3 regions of the Streptomyces sp. NPDC127190 genome follow, and region 1 is predicted to be linked to each of the others. Evidence: riboswitches for the same ligand, from Rfam matches in the RefSeq annotation. Region 1 holds a riboswitch; each other region holds the start of a gene.
The links. A riboswitch is a leader RNA that binds a small molecule or an ion and turns the genes downstream of it on or off. The one in region 1 is predicted to bind cobalamin.
Positions count from the first base shown of each region.

Region 1 (4,480 bases):
AACGCGCCGTATCGGCGCGGATCTGTTGATCAACGGGTCTTGACTGGTCCCTCTTGCCCGCTTGCCCGCCGGACGGCCCTCCCGTCCGCGACCCCGGGGAGACGCATGGCTGCTCGTGCACGCACTCTTCTCCGTCGCCGCGCCGGTGTCCTCGCGGCGGCCACGGCCGCGCTCGCCCTCGCCGGCACCGCGACCGCCTCGGCCGGACCGCCGAAGTGGGCCACGGCACTGCCCCAGGGCCACGACGTGTCGTCCCACCAGGAGCATGTGGACTGGCCCACGGCGCTCGACAAGGGCGCCCGGTTCGTCTACGTGAAGGCGACCGAGTCCACCGGCTACCGCAACCCCTACTTCGCCGAGCAGTACGACGGTGCGTACCGCTCGGGCCTGGTGCGCGGCGCGTACCACTTCGCCCGGCCGGACCGGTCCTCCGGCGCCCGGCAGGCCGAGTTCTTCGTGCACCACGGCGGCGACTGGCGGGCCGACGGCCGGACCCTGCCGCCCGCGCTCGACATCGAATACAACCCGTACGACCACAGGCATCCGTGCTACGGGCTGAGCAACCGGAGGATGGTGCACTGGATCCGGTCGTTCAGCGACGAGGTCGAGCAGGAGACCGGCCGCCCCCCGGTGATCTACACGACCGCCGAGTGGTGGCGGATGTGCACCGGCGACAGCGACGCCTTCGCCGCGCGGCACCCGCTGTGGATCGCCCGGCACGGCAGCTCGGGGCCGGGGGAACTGCCCGGCGGCTGGCAGGACTGGACGTTCTGGCAGTACGGCACCCGGGGCGGGCTGCCGGGTGACCAGAATCTCTTTCACGGCTCGGCGGCCCGGCTGCGTTCCTTCGCCCGGGGCTGGTAGCCAAGGGGCGACTGGGGTGAGCGGGGTCGAAGGCGGCAAACGGGACCCCACTCCCTCGATCAGGACACCGTCAGGCCCGTCTCAGTTCATCTTCCGTTCACCCAGGTTGCCTACGTTCATCCAGCCAACGACCTCGAACGATTGCCTGGGTAAATGGAAAGCTTCTCGCTGATCCTCGCGATTGTGGTGGTAACCGCTCTCGCGTTCGATTTCACGAACGGTTTCCACGACACCGCGAACGCGATGGCCACGACCATCTCGACAGGCGCACTCAAGCCCAAGCTCGCGGTGACCATGTCCGCCGTCCTCAACCTGGCCGGCGCCTTTCTCTCGGTGGAGGTCGCCAACACGATCTCCAAGGGTCTCGTCGACGAGACCGGCATCCGTCCCGAGGTCATCTTCGCCGCCCTGGTCGGCGCGATCCTCTGGAACCTGCTGACCTGGCTGGTGGGCCTCCCCTCCAGCTCCTCGCACGCCCTGATGGGCGGCCTGATCGGTGCCGCCGTGGCCTCCGCGGGCTTCGGCGCCGTGCACGGTGACGTCCTGGTCACCAAGGTGATCCTCCCGGCGGTCGCCGCCCCGGTCGTGGCGGGCCTCGCCTCGATGCTGGCGACCCGCTTCTCCTACGGCGTCGGCGGCGGCGACAGCCAGGCCACCCGCAAGGGCTACCGCGCCGGCCAGATCGCCTCCGCCGGTCTGGTCTCCCTCGCCCACGGCACCAACGACGCGCAGAAGACCATGGGCGTCATCACCCTCGCGCTGGTCGCGGGCGGCTCCCTCGCCCCCGGCTCCAACCCGCCGGTCTGGGTGATCCTCTCCGCGGGCCTGGCCATCGCGCTCGGCACCTACATCGGCGGCTGGCGCATCATCCGCACCATGGGCACGGGCCTGACCGAGCTGGAGCCGCGCCAGGGCTTCGCCGCGCAGACCAGCGCCGCCACCGCCATCCTGACCTCCTCGCACCTCGGCTTCTCCCTCTCCACCACGCATGTCGTCTCCGGCTCGGTGATGGGCGCGGGCCTCGGCCGCAAGGGCGGAGTGGTCCGCTGGTCCACCGCGACCCGGATGGCCGTGGCCTGGGTGCTGACCCTGCCGGCCGCCGCGCTGGTCGGCGCGGGTGCCGAGGCCGTCACGGAGCTGGGCGACTGGGGCACCGCCGCCGTCGCCGTCTTCCTGGTCGCCTCGAGCGCCGCCATCTGGAAGATCTCCCGCCGCGAGGTCGTCGACCACACCAACGTGGTCGAGGAGACCGGTGAGCCGGCCGGCGTGGTGACCACCGCCATCGCCGCCGTGACCCCGCCCCCGGCGGGCCAGATCACCGAGGACCTGACGGCCACCATCGCGTCCCCCGCCGCCGAGCCCACCCCGGTCGCCCCGGCGGTTCCGCCGGCCGCCACCGTCTGACCCGGTCACCCCGGTTACCGGTTACCGAAGGAAGCAACCCCATGAAGATCGACTGGGCGGCCATCGGCTCCGTCTTCGGCGTCAGCCTCGTGGTCACCGTGGGCCTGGTGGCCCTGTTCAGCCTCGGCATCAAGGGCCTGGCCCACCGCGAGCGGGCCACCGCGCAGGGCGACTCCGCCGCCCTCGCCGTCACCGGCGCCTACCTGAGCTTCGCGGCCTGCGCGGCGGCGGTGGCGTACGGGATCTACCTGATCGTCGCCAAGGCCTGACCGCGGACCTTCCGAAGGCTCCCCTCCCCGCACCGCGGAGGGGAGCCTTTTTCATGCCCTCTCCCGCCGTGTCTCCCGCTCCCCTCCCACCCCCCAATGTGGGGATCGGCACACTCTCCCCATGCAGGTCAACAGCGAGTTGACGGCCGTTCCGGGCGCGTGGTGGACTGCCCGGGCCAAGTACGGCGGCAGAAGAGGAAGCCGGTGCGAATCCGGCGCGGTCCCGCCACTGTCACCGGGGAAGAACACCCCGGGAGCCAGGAACTCTCACCGCCGAATCTCGTCGAACCAGGGCGCGGACACCCTGAGTGAGGACATAGATCGCCATGCCGGGCTGCCGATGGACAAGGCCGAGCACCAGGACCCGTACCGGGGCCGCTGCCGATCCGACGGCCGGCTGAGCCGATGGGTGCCGATCGCAGCTACGCGTACGGCGCCGCCGCCGGCCTTCTCGGGGACCTGCTCCTCGGCGATCCGCGCCGCGGCCATCCGGTCGCCGCGTTCGGACGGGCCGCCGCGGCCGTGGAAGGCGCGTTGTGGCACGACCACCGCGGCTGGGGCGCCCTGCACACCGTCGTGTGCGCCGGTGGCGCCGTCGCCCTCGGCACGGCGGCCGCACGCGCCGTACGCCCCTCCCGCGCCCTCTCCGTCGCACTGACCGCCGCCGCCACCTGGTCGGTCGTCGGCGGCACCTCGCTCGCCCGGGAAGCCCGCACCATCGGGCGCGCCCTGGAGCGCGGCGACGTCGAGGCGGCCCGCGCGCGGCTGCCGCACCTGTGCGGCCGGGACCCGCAGGCGCTGGACGCCGACGGGATAGCCCGGGCCGTGGTCGAGTCGGTCGCCGAGAACACCTCCGACGCCGTCGTGGGCGCCCTGGTCTGGGGCGCCGTGGCCGGCGTGCCCGGGCTGCTCGGGTTCCGGGCGGTCAACACCCTCGACGCGATGGTCGGTCACACGTCGCCCCGGTACCGGCGCTTCGGCTGGGCCTCCGCCCGCCTCGACGACGTGGCCGGCTGGCCCGGCGCCCGGCTGACCGCCGTACTCGCCGCCGCGGCCGGACCCGATCCGCGCGGTGCCCTGCGCGCCTGGCGGGCCGACGCCCACCGCCACCCGAGCCCCAACGCGGGCCCGGTGGAGGCGTCCTTCGCGGGCGCCCTCGGGGTCCGGCTGGGCGGCACCCTCTCCTACGGCGGCCGGGTCGAGCACCGGCCCGTGCTCAACGGCGGCGCGGGACGGGCGGTCCGGGTCACCGACATCGACCGGGCCGTACGGCTCTCCCGCCGGGTCGGCCTCCTCGCGCTCGGCGTCACGGCCGCCGCGCGCCTGATCGCGAAGGGACGCGGGAAGTGAACGGTGGTCTCCTCGTCGCCGGCACCACCTCCGACGCGGGCAAGAGCGTCGTGACGGCCGGAATCTGCCGGTGGCTGGTGCGCCAGGGCGTGAAGGTCGCGCCGTTCAAGGCGCAGAACATGTCCCTCAACTCCTTCGTCACCCGGGAGGGCGCGGAGATCGGACGGGCCCAGGCCATGCAGGCCCAGGCCTGCCGGACCGAACCGACCGCGCTGATGAACCCGGTGCTGCTGAAGCCGGGCGGCGAACAGAGCAGCCAGGTGGTGCTGATGGGCAAGCCCGTCGGCGAACTGAGCGCCCGCGGCTACCACGGCGGCCGGCAGCAGAAGCTGCTCGGCACGGTGCTGGACTGCCTGGCCGAGTTGCGGGGCACGTATGACGCGGTGATCTGTGAGGGGGCGGGCAGCCCGGCGGAGATCAACCTGCGCCGGACCGACATCGTGAACATGGGCATCGCCCGCAACGCGCGGCTGCCCGTGCTGGTGGTCGGGGACATCGACCGCGGGGGCGTCTTCGCCTCCTTCTTCGGCACGGTCGCCCTGCTGTCCCCCGAGGACCAGGAGCTGGTCGCCGGGTTCCTGGTCAACAAGTTC
Region 1 covers NZ_JBHXVE010000009.1:184,172-188,651, reverse strand. The annotation lists gene ACFVIU_RS16730 (lysozyme) at 106-864, shown strand; gene ACFVIU_RS16725 (anion permease) at 1,018-2,268, shown strand; gene ACFVIU_RS16720 (hypothetical protein) at 2,310-2,537, shown strand; cobalamin riboswitch at 2,684-2,827, shown strand; gene ACFVIU_RS16715 (cobalamin biosynthesis protein) at 2,943-3,887, shown strand; gene ACFVIU_RS16710 (cobyric acid synthase) at 3,884-4,480, shown strand, end outside.

Region 2 (4,480 bases), on a different contig from region 1:
GGGGTGAGCGTGCGGGCGGTGTCGCGCACCAGCCGGTCGAGGAAGCGCTTGGGGGACCTGTCGGGCTTGGGCTTGCCGAGGTGTCGGGCCAAAGGGGCTCTCCAGGACGTCGGTTCAGGCACTCCCGGCGTCCCCCGCCCGGCCGGCCGACGCCCCCGCGGCGGTCGCCCGCGGGGCGGTCGCGCGCCCGGCCGGCGCGCCCGCGGCGGTCGCTCCCGCGGTCGCTCCCGCCGTCGCTCCCGTGGCGGCGCGCTCGGGGGCCCGCTCGGAGGAGATGATCATCTCGGCCAGATCGGCGAGGGTGGCGAGCTGGCGGGCGTTCATCTGCGGGGCCCGCGCGGCGAGCCGGACCAGTCCGCTCTCGCGCAGCCGCAGCAGCGGGTCCGCCTCGGCCTCCAGGCTCTGCACCACCGGCTGCAACGCCTCGTGCAGCGCCTCGGGTTCGTCGGCGGTGAAGTAGCCGGCGGGCAGGCCGAAGAAGCGGCGCAGCCGGTCGGTGTGCTCCAGGCTCGGCATGCCGCTCTTGCGCCACTCGCTCAGCCACTGCCGGCTGGTCCCGGCGATCCGGGCCAGCTCGTCCAGTGAGTACCGCTTGCCGTCCGGCCGGCGCCGGGTCTCGCGTATAAAGTCCAGCCGCTGGCGCACCCGCTCGGCCAGCCCCGTCTCCGGTGCCCGGCCGCCGGAGAGGAGCTCCACGACGGTGGCGACGGGAATGCCGGTGCGATGGGACAGGTCGGCCACGTCGAGGACCTCCGGCAGCCGCCCCGGCGGCCGTCCGGTCAACTCGCCGAGCCGGTGCAGGGCTTCGGCCAGCTCGGCATAGGCGTCACTCACCGGAATCCCCCCTGGGCCTGTCGTGGTGTCGTGCTCGGTGACTGGCCCGACGAGGTTACCGGGTCGTCGGTTCCCCGGCCAGATGTGACAAGAGCCCCTGCGGAATTAGGCAGCAATCGTTGACAGTTCGGGGTGCGATGGGTGAGGATCACGGCACAGAGAGCAAGATCCGACAGACCCGTCCCGGGTGCCGCCTATGGGGGAGCGGCATCCGGGGCGCCCTGTTCGCCTCGCACGAGAAGCCTGACCCCCTTCTCCACGCGACTGCCATGGACTCCCTTACGCCTGGCCGTCGTGCACACGTTTGGTGAACCTCTCTCTGCATGAAGGTGAGGCGTCGATGACGCAGCCCGTCCTTCTGCTCGGGGCCGGCCGGGCCGCGTACGGCGAGTTCCCGCTGGCCCGGATCGCCGCCGGCCGCCCGGTGGTGCTGGTCGCGCCCGCGCCGCCCGCCTGGGCGCGGCCGTACCTGGCCGGCCATGTCGCCGCCGATCCGGGCCGGGAGGCGGAGACGGCCGAGGCGGTCCTGCGGTACACGGCCCGGCACCGGGTCGGCGGCGTCCTGACCTGGTCCGGGCGGTACGTCCGCAGCACCGCGCGGATCGCCGCCTGGCTCGGACTGCCGGGCCTGCCGTACACGACGGCCGCGACCTGCGCCGATCCCTCGGCGGTACGGACCCTGCTCGCCCGGCACCGGGTGGTACCGGCAGCCGTGGAGGACGCGGAGGACGCAGAAGGGCCGCTGGTGTCCGCCGTGGCCGTGGTCCTCGACGACGAGGTCCGCATCACCGCACTCGTCCGTACGACCCCGGCGCCGCCGCCCGCCGAGGGCGCGCTGCGGCACTCGGTGCACGCCCATGACCCGCTGCTGCACAACCGGTTCCTCCGCCAGACCGTCGAACGCGCCGCCCGCGCCCTCCGGCTGGCCCACACCGTCGCCCATGTCGGCCTGCGGCTGACCTCCCGCGGTCCGCGGGTCACCGGGGTCACCCCCTGTCTGCCGGGGGACCTGGTACCGCTGCTGGTGGAGGAGGCCACCGGGGTCGACCTCGCGGGCGCCGCGGCGACGCTGGCCACCGGCGGCCTCCCGGACGTGTCGCCGACCCGCCAGCGGGCCGCCGCCGTCCAGTTCGCCCGCCCCGCCCCGCCCGCCGGCCGGCCCGCGCACTGGGTGGTCACGGGCGAGGACACCACGGAGTGCGAGCGCGCCCTCGACCACCTGACCCGCTCCCACCCGCGACCGGCCCTGTCCGACGCACCGTGGGAGCCGCGCGCGGCCTGAGCCGGTACGGGGCACGGCCCCCTCGGCGCGCGGCCCGACCCGGTACGGGGCACGGCCGCCCCTCGGCGCGCGGCCCGACCCGGTACAGGGCACGGCCCCCTCGGCGCGCGGCCCGACCCGGTACGGGCACGGCCGCCCCTCGGCGCGCGGAGAGCTGCCGGTACAGTGGCTGGGTCGTCATCACGCCCGTACGGGAGGAAGCCGGTGCAATTCCGGCGCTGACCCGCAACCGTCAGCCACCCTTGTTCTTCCGGGTGGTGAGCCGGAGCACCCGTGCGGGACGTTGACCGGCTCACGTGCGTGGCGGCCCGCCGCGCACGGCACCGTCGAGGTCTACGGAGCCGAGCCGCCCGGGGCCTTCCCGCGCGCTGCCCGGCTCCCCGCAGGAGAGGCAGTCGCCGATCATGAACGTCCGCCGCAGCGCAGCGGCCCTGGCCGCCATAGGCGTGCTGGCCGCCGCCGCACCCGCCACGGCAGCCGGCCGGCCCCCGGCCTCTTCTCCCTCCCCCAAAGCCGCGATCCCCTCCGGCCTGTACGGCACCACCGACCCGACCTACGACGGGGTGTGGCGCCAGTCGCTCACCCTGATCGCCCAGCGCACCCTCGGCTACCGGCCCGCCCCCGCGGCCGTGGACTGGCTCGCCGGACAGCAGTGCGCCAACGGCGCGTTCGCCGCCTTCCGCGCCGACCCGGCGCGGGCCTGCGACAGCAAGGTCACCGTCGACACCAACAGCACGGCCGCCGCCGTACAGGCCCTCCAGGCGGTCGGCGGGCACGGCGGCGCGGTCGAGAAGGCGGTGCACTGGCTGAAGTCCGTGCAGAACAAGGACGGAAGCTGGGGCCTCTACCCCGGCGGCACCGGCGACGCCAACTCCACCTCCGTCGTCATCGGCGCGCTGTCCGCGAACGGCACCGACCCCGCGGACGTCCGCACCTCCGGCAAGTCCCCCTACGACGCCCTGGCCGCCTGGTCCGTCCCGTGCGACCAGGACGGCGGCGGCGCCCTCGCTTACCAGCCGGACAAGAAGGGCAAACTGGTCGCCAACGCCGACGCGACGGCCGCCGGCGTGCTGGGCGCGCTCGGCAAGGGCTTCGTCGCGCAGGCCGGCAAGCCCCCGGCGCACGACACGTGCACCAAGGGCGGCCACCCCACGCCCGCCCAGATCGCGGACAACGGCGGCGCCTATCTGGCCTCGGCCCTCGCCAAGACCGGCCACCTCATGTCCACGCTGCCCGGCGCCACGGACCAGCCGGACTTCGGCAACACGGCGGACGCGGTCGTCGCGCTCGCCGCGGACGGCCGGGTCGAGCAGGCGAAGAAGGCGTACGGCTGGCTGGAGAAGCACGCCTCCCCCTGGGCGGCGCAGAGCGGCCCGGCCGCGTACGCCGAGCTGATCCTCGCCGCGCACGCGGTCGGCGCACAGCCGGGCGACTTCGGCGGCACCAGCCTGGTGCACTCCCTCAACACCCTCGGCCCAGCTCCCCACATGTCCGCCGAGCAGCAGGAGAAGAAGAAGTCCGACGACAACTCGACGTTCGGCGTCTGGTGGTTCGTCGGCGTCTGCCTCGTCGCGGGCATCGGGGTCGGCTTCCTGCTCAGCGGCCGGAAGAAGCGGCAGCCGTGAGCGTCGTCCGCCGTACCGCGCCCGCGCTGCTCGCCGCGCTCGCCCTGCTGCTCGGGGCGACGGGCGAGGCGCGGGCAACCGGCTACCGCTACTGGTCCTTCTGGGAACGCACCGACGGCACCTGGACCTACGCCACCCAGGGCCCCTCGACCGCCCGCCCCGACGACGGCGCCGTCCTGGGCTTCCGCTTCGCGGTGAGCGCGGACTCCGCCGACGCGAGCAGGCCACGCGGTACGGCGGACTTCCACACCGTCTGCGCCGCCGTACCGGCGCGGCCGGGCACCAAGCGGGTGGCCCTGGTCCTCGACTTCGGCACCCCGGCGGACGCGCCCTCCGGCGAGACGCCGCCGGCCCGCCGCACGGCCTGCGCGCGGGTGTCCGGCGACGCCTCGGCCGCGGAAGCGCTGGCGAGTGTGGCCAAGCCGCTGCGGTACGACACCAACGCCTTGTTGTGCGCGATCGACGGGTACCCGCGCAAGGGCTGCGGGGAGGCGGTGTCCACGGACCACAGCAGCGGCGGCGCGAAGAGCAGCCCCGCGGGCGGGGGCGGCCCTTCGCTGGGGCTGCCGATCGGCGCGGGCGCCGTGGCCCTGCTGGCGGCCGCGGCGGCCTGGCAGGCGAAGCGGCGGCGAAATGCCTCCGGCTGAGCGGGAGCCGTCGCCGGCCGAGCGGGGATCGGGGGCGGCTGACCGGGGATTTTCGCCGGCCGGCCGTGGATCGGGGGCGGCTGACCGGGGAC
Region 2 covers NZ_JBHXVE010000017.1:135,597-140,076, forward strand. The annotation lists gene ACFVIU_RS25185 (hypothetical protein) at 1-92, opposite strand, end outside; gene ACFVIU_RS25190 (helix-turn-helix domain-containing protein) at 115-834, opposite strand; gene ACFVIU_RS25195 (hypothetical protein) at 1,175-2,116, shown strand; cobalamin riboswitch at 2,277-2,410, shown strand; gene ACFVIU_RS25200 (prenyltransferase/squalene oxidase repeat-containing protein) at 2,521-3,741, shown strand; gene ACFVIU_RS25205 (SCO2322 family protein) at 3,738-4,388, shown strand.
Region 2: linked by a shared signal. The riboswitch ahead of ACFVIU_RS25200 (prenyltransferase/squalene oxidase repeat-containing protein) and the one ahead of ACFVIU_RS16715 (cobalamin biosynthesis protein) in region 1 are both predicted to bind cobalamin.

Region 3 (4,480 bases), on a different contig from region 1:
CGGCGCAGCCGGAGGGCGGTGCGGTACAGCTCCAGCGTGCTGCCCTCCGTACCGGCCTGTGCCTCGACGGCGTACGACGCGAAGGACGGCGGCTGCGGCAGCCAGCCGGCGCCCGGCCCGAAGCCGTACGAGGGTCCGGTCGTCGTCCACGGCAGCGGCACCCGGCAGCCGTCGCGGCCCTTGCGGACATGGCCGGTCTGCTCCCAGATCGGGTCCTGGAGCACCTCGGCGGGCAGCTCGGCGACCTCCGGCAGGCCCAGTTCCTCGCCCTGGTAGAGGTAGGCCGCACCGGGCAGCGCCAGCATCAGCAGGGTCGCGGCGCGGGCCCGGCGCAGTCCGGCCGCCGGGTCGATCGCGGGCGCGGTGCCGCCGGACAGCAGCCAGGCGCCGGGGTCGGTGCCGGGCGGCAGCATGAGCCGGGAGGCGTGCCGGACCACGTCGTGGTTGGAGAGCACCCAGGTGGCGGCGGCCCCGGCCGCGCGGGCGGTGGCCAGCTCCTCGGTGATCACCCGGCGCAGCTCCCCGGCGTCCCACCGGGCCTCCAGGTACTCGAAGTTGAAGGCCTGGCCCAGCTCGTCCGGGCGCGCGTACCGGGCCCGGCGGGCGCCCGGCACCCAGGCCTCGGCGACGGCACAGCGCGGCGGGTGGTAGGCGTCGAAGACCTTGCGCCAGTCGCGGTAGATCTCGTGCACCTCGTCCCGGTCCCAGTAGGGGTGGGTGCCCGGCTCCACCCGCAGCAGGGCCTCCTCGCCGGTCGCGCCGATACCGCCGATGTCCCGCAGCGGTTCGGAGAGGTCCTTGGCGAGGCCGTGGGCGACGTCGACGCGGAAGCCGTCGACGCCCCGGTCGGCCCAGAACCGCAGGGTGGCCCGGAAGTCGGCGCGTACGTCCTCGTGCTCCCAGTTCAGATCGGGCTGCTCTGCGGCGAAGAGGTGCAGGTACCAGGCGCCGTCGGGCACCCGCCGCCAGGCGCTGCCGCCGAACACGGACTGCCAGTCGGAGGGCGGCAGTTCGCCGCGCTCGCCCCGGCCGGGCCGGAAGACGTACCGGTCGCGGGCCGGTGAGCCGGGCCCGGCCCGCAGCGCCTCCTGGAACCAGGGATGCAGATGCGAGGTGTGGTTCGGCACGATGTCCACGACGACCTTCAGCCCGAGCCGGTGCGCCTTCGCGACCAGGGCGTCGAAGTCGTCCAGGGTGCCGAGCCGGGGGTCGACGTCCCGGTGGTCGGCGACGTCGTAGCCGCCGTCGGCGAGTTCGGAGGGGTAGAAGGGGCTGAGCCACAGGGCGTCCGCGCCCAGCTCGGCGAGATGCTCCAGGCGCTCGGTGATGCCGCGCAGATCACCGAGGCCGTCACCGTCGGCGTCGGTGAAGCTGCGCGGATAGACCTGGTAGATGACGGCCTGCCGCCACCAGTCGGGGTTCCGGGAGGAGAGGTCCGGCGAGGACTCTGCCATACGGGCCATACGGGCTCCCTTTCGGAAGGACGACAGGAGAGAGCCTGTCCACATTGCCCGGAAAAGCAACCTTCAGCGGCGAGGTGCGCCGCGTTTCACTCCCCGCAGTGCTCCAACAAGCCCCGCACCCGCTGGTCCACCACCCGGTAGCGGACCACCCGCCCCTCCTTCTCCCCCGCCACCACGCCCGCCGCACGCAGCAGCCGCAGCGCCTGGGAGACCGCCGGGTCGTTCATGCCCGTGGCGACGGCCAGGTCCGAGACGGCGAGCGGCCCGGTGTGGTGCAGGGCCAGCAGCAGGGCGAGCCGGTTGGGATCGGCGAGCAGCGAGAAGCGGTCGGCCCAGGCGCGCAGACGGCCCGCGTCGCCGATGGCGGCGATCGCGTCGCACACCCGGTGGCCGTCGATGGTGCGACGGTCGGCGCGGTCGGCAGGCACGAGATGCATGCCCACATCCTCGCAGGCCGGTATGTGATCTTGAATACCTGCCCGGTTGTGCAGCTATGCAGGAGATGGTCGGGCCCCCTACGGTGGGCGGGCCGTGGTGCTCGGGAAGTCGATGAGAGATCGACGCGGCCCTCGCCACTGTGATCGGGGAGTTCCCGTCCCGTCCGGCATCCGCCGGGCCACTGGTCGTACGACCGGGAAGGCAGGGGCGACGAACGCACGACCCGTAAGCCAGGAGACCGGCCACGGCACTGATGAAGGATCCACGAGGTGCTGGAGCTGACCGTATGAACCTGCCCGGAACCACCCTGCCCGCGTCCGACAAGGCGGCCTTCCGCTGGCAGCGCGAGGACACGGTCAGGACGGCCGGACTGCTCGCGGTGATCGTCGCCCTGCACGTCGTCGCCTTCGGCATCCTCTTCCTGCTCGTCGCCCCCGGGCACTACAAGGTGGGCCGGGACGTCTTCGGCGTCGGTCTCGGCATCACCGCCTACACCCTCGGCATGCGGCACGCCTTCGACGCCGACCACATCGCCGCGATCGACAACACCACCCGCAAGCTGATGGCCGACGGCAAGCGGCCGGTGTCGGTGGGCTTCTGGTTCGCCCTCGGCCACTCCAGCGTGGTGGTGCTGCTGGCGCTGCTCATCGCCGGCGGCACCCGGTTGGCGGGCACGGTGACCAGCGAGAAGTCCACCACCCACCAGGTGCTCGGCTTCATGGGTACGACGGTCGCCGGCGCCTTCCTCTACCTGATCGCGGCCCTCAACCTGGTCGCCCTGCTGGGCATCCTGCGGGTCTTCCGGTCGATGCGCGCGGGCACCTTCGACGAGCGGGAGCTGGAACGGCAGCTGGACTCGCGCGGGTTCATGAACCGCTTCCTCGGCCGGCTGACCAGGTCCGTCTCCCGCCCCGGCCAGATGTACCCGGTGGGCTTCCTGTTCGGCCTCGGCTTCGAGACGGCCACCGAGGTCACGCTGATGGTGATGGCGGGCTCGGGCGCGGCCGCGGGCCTGCCCTGGTACGCGATCCTGTGCCTGCCGCTGCTCTTCACCGCCGGGATGTGCCTGTTCGACACGCTCGACGGCACGTTCATGAACTTCGCCTACCAGTGGGCGTTCTCGCACCCGGTCCGCAAGGTGTTCTACAACCTCACCATCACCGGGCTGTCCATCGCCGTCGCCTTCTTCATCGGCACGATCGAGCTGGTGGGCGTGGTCCACGACAAGCTGGACCTGCGCGACTCCGTCACCGGCTGGATCGCCGGGGTGAACCTGGACAGCGCCGGTTACGTCATCGTCGGCCTGTTCGTGGTGGTGTGGGCGGCGGCGCTGGCGTACTGGAGGTTCGCGCGGGTGGAGGAACGCTGGACGGCGCGCGCCTCCACCCTGTCCGACTAGGGCCCTCTTAAAAGGACGCCCTAGCGTTCGACCGTCTCCAGGTACAGCTTCACGAACCGGTCCACGTCGACGTCCAACGCCACGTCCACCAGGGCCTGTTCGCGGGCCTCACCGTGGATCTCGGACTCGCCCGGCCGGGGCCGGCGGTCCACGATGGTCTGGCCGCGGCCCGGGCCGGGGGCCAGGGAGACCTCCACCGGGAGGCGGCGGGTGACGATGCCCTGCGGGTCGGCGACCGCGCACACCGCGCCCGCGTCGCCGAGGCCGCCCGCCTCCTCCGCCTCCGGCTCCTCGCCCTGCGTGGTCGGCCGGTGCGCGAGCAGCTCGCCGGCCAGCCGGGTGCCGGGCTCGCTGCTGGCGCGCAGCCGGTGCACGTCCGGGGTGTCCACCACCACCCGCATGAAGACGTCCAGGCCGTACATGGTGATCGGTACCCCGGCGGTGAGCAGGATCGCCGCCGCCTCCGGGTCGTGCCAGACGTTGAACTCGGCGACCGGTGTGGCGTTCCCGGTGGCGACCGCCCCGCCCATGAACACGATCCGCTCGATGTTGCGGGTCACCTCGGGGTGGGTGCGCAGCAGCAGGGCGATGTTGGTGAGCGGCGCGGTGGGGATCAGGGTGACCGGGCGCGGGGAGGCCAGGATCTCCCGGCGCAGCAGCGTGATCGCGTCCACGTCGGCGGCGGTGCGGGACGGCGCGGGCAGGCCGAGGTCGCCCATGCCGTCGGCGCCGTGCACATGCTGCGCCGGCCGGGCGGGCTCCAGCAGCGGGCGCTCGGCACCCCGGCCCACCGGGATGTCCGGGGCGCCCGCCTGCTCCAGCACGGTGAGGGTGTTGCGGACCACGCCGTCGACGTCGGTGTTCCCGGCGACACAGGTCACCGCCCGCAGGTCCAGTCCCGGGTGGCGGACGGCGAACAGCAGGGCCAGGGCGTCGTCCACGCCGGTGTCGCAGTCGATGATCACGGGGATGGGCTGACCGGTCACAGCTGACTCCTTCGTCGTACCGACGTTCAAACCCTAGATCAGGTCCACAGCTCCGCGCCGCGCGCACGCACCCGCTCGCCGATCCGCCGCAGCAGCTCCGGCACCGGCAGCTCGCCCGGGCGCCGTCCGTCCCGCAGCCGTACGGCCGCCAGCCCGGCGTCCGCCTCCCGCGCGCCGATCACCGCCTGGTACGG
Region 3 covers NZ_JBHXVE010000004.1:327,849-332,328, reverse strand. The annotation lists gene ACFVIU_RS09605 (glycoside hydrolase family 13 protein) at 1-1,454, opposite strand, end outside; gene ACFVIU_RS09600 (ArsR/SmtB family transcription factor) at 1,550-1,900, opposite strand; cobalamin riboswitch at 1,979-2,163, shown strand; gene ACFVIU_RS09595 (HoxN/HupN/NixA family nickel/cobalt transporter) at 2,188-3,300, shown strand; gene ACFVIU_RS09590 (nucleoside hydrolase) at 3,321-4,286, opposite strand; partial or broken gene thrS (threonine--tRNA ligase) at 4,325-4,480, opposite strand, start outside.
Region 3: linked by a shared signal. The riboswitch ahead of ACFVIU_RS09595 (HoxN/HupN/NixA family nickel/cobalt transporter) and the one ahead of ACFVIU_RS16715 (cobalamin biosynthesis protein) in region 1 are both predicted to bind cobalamin.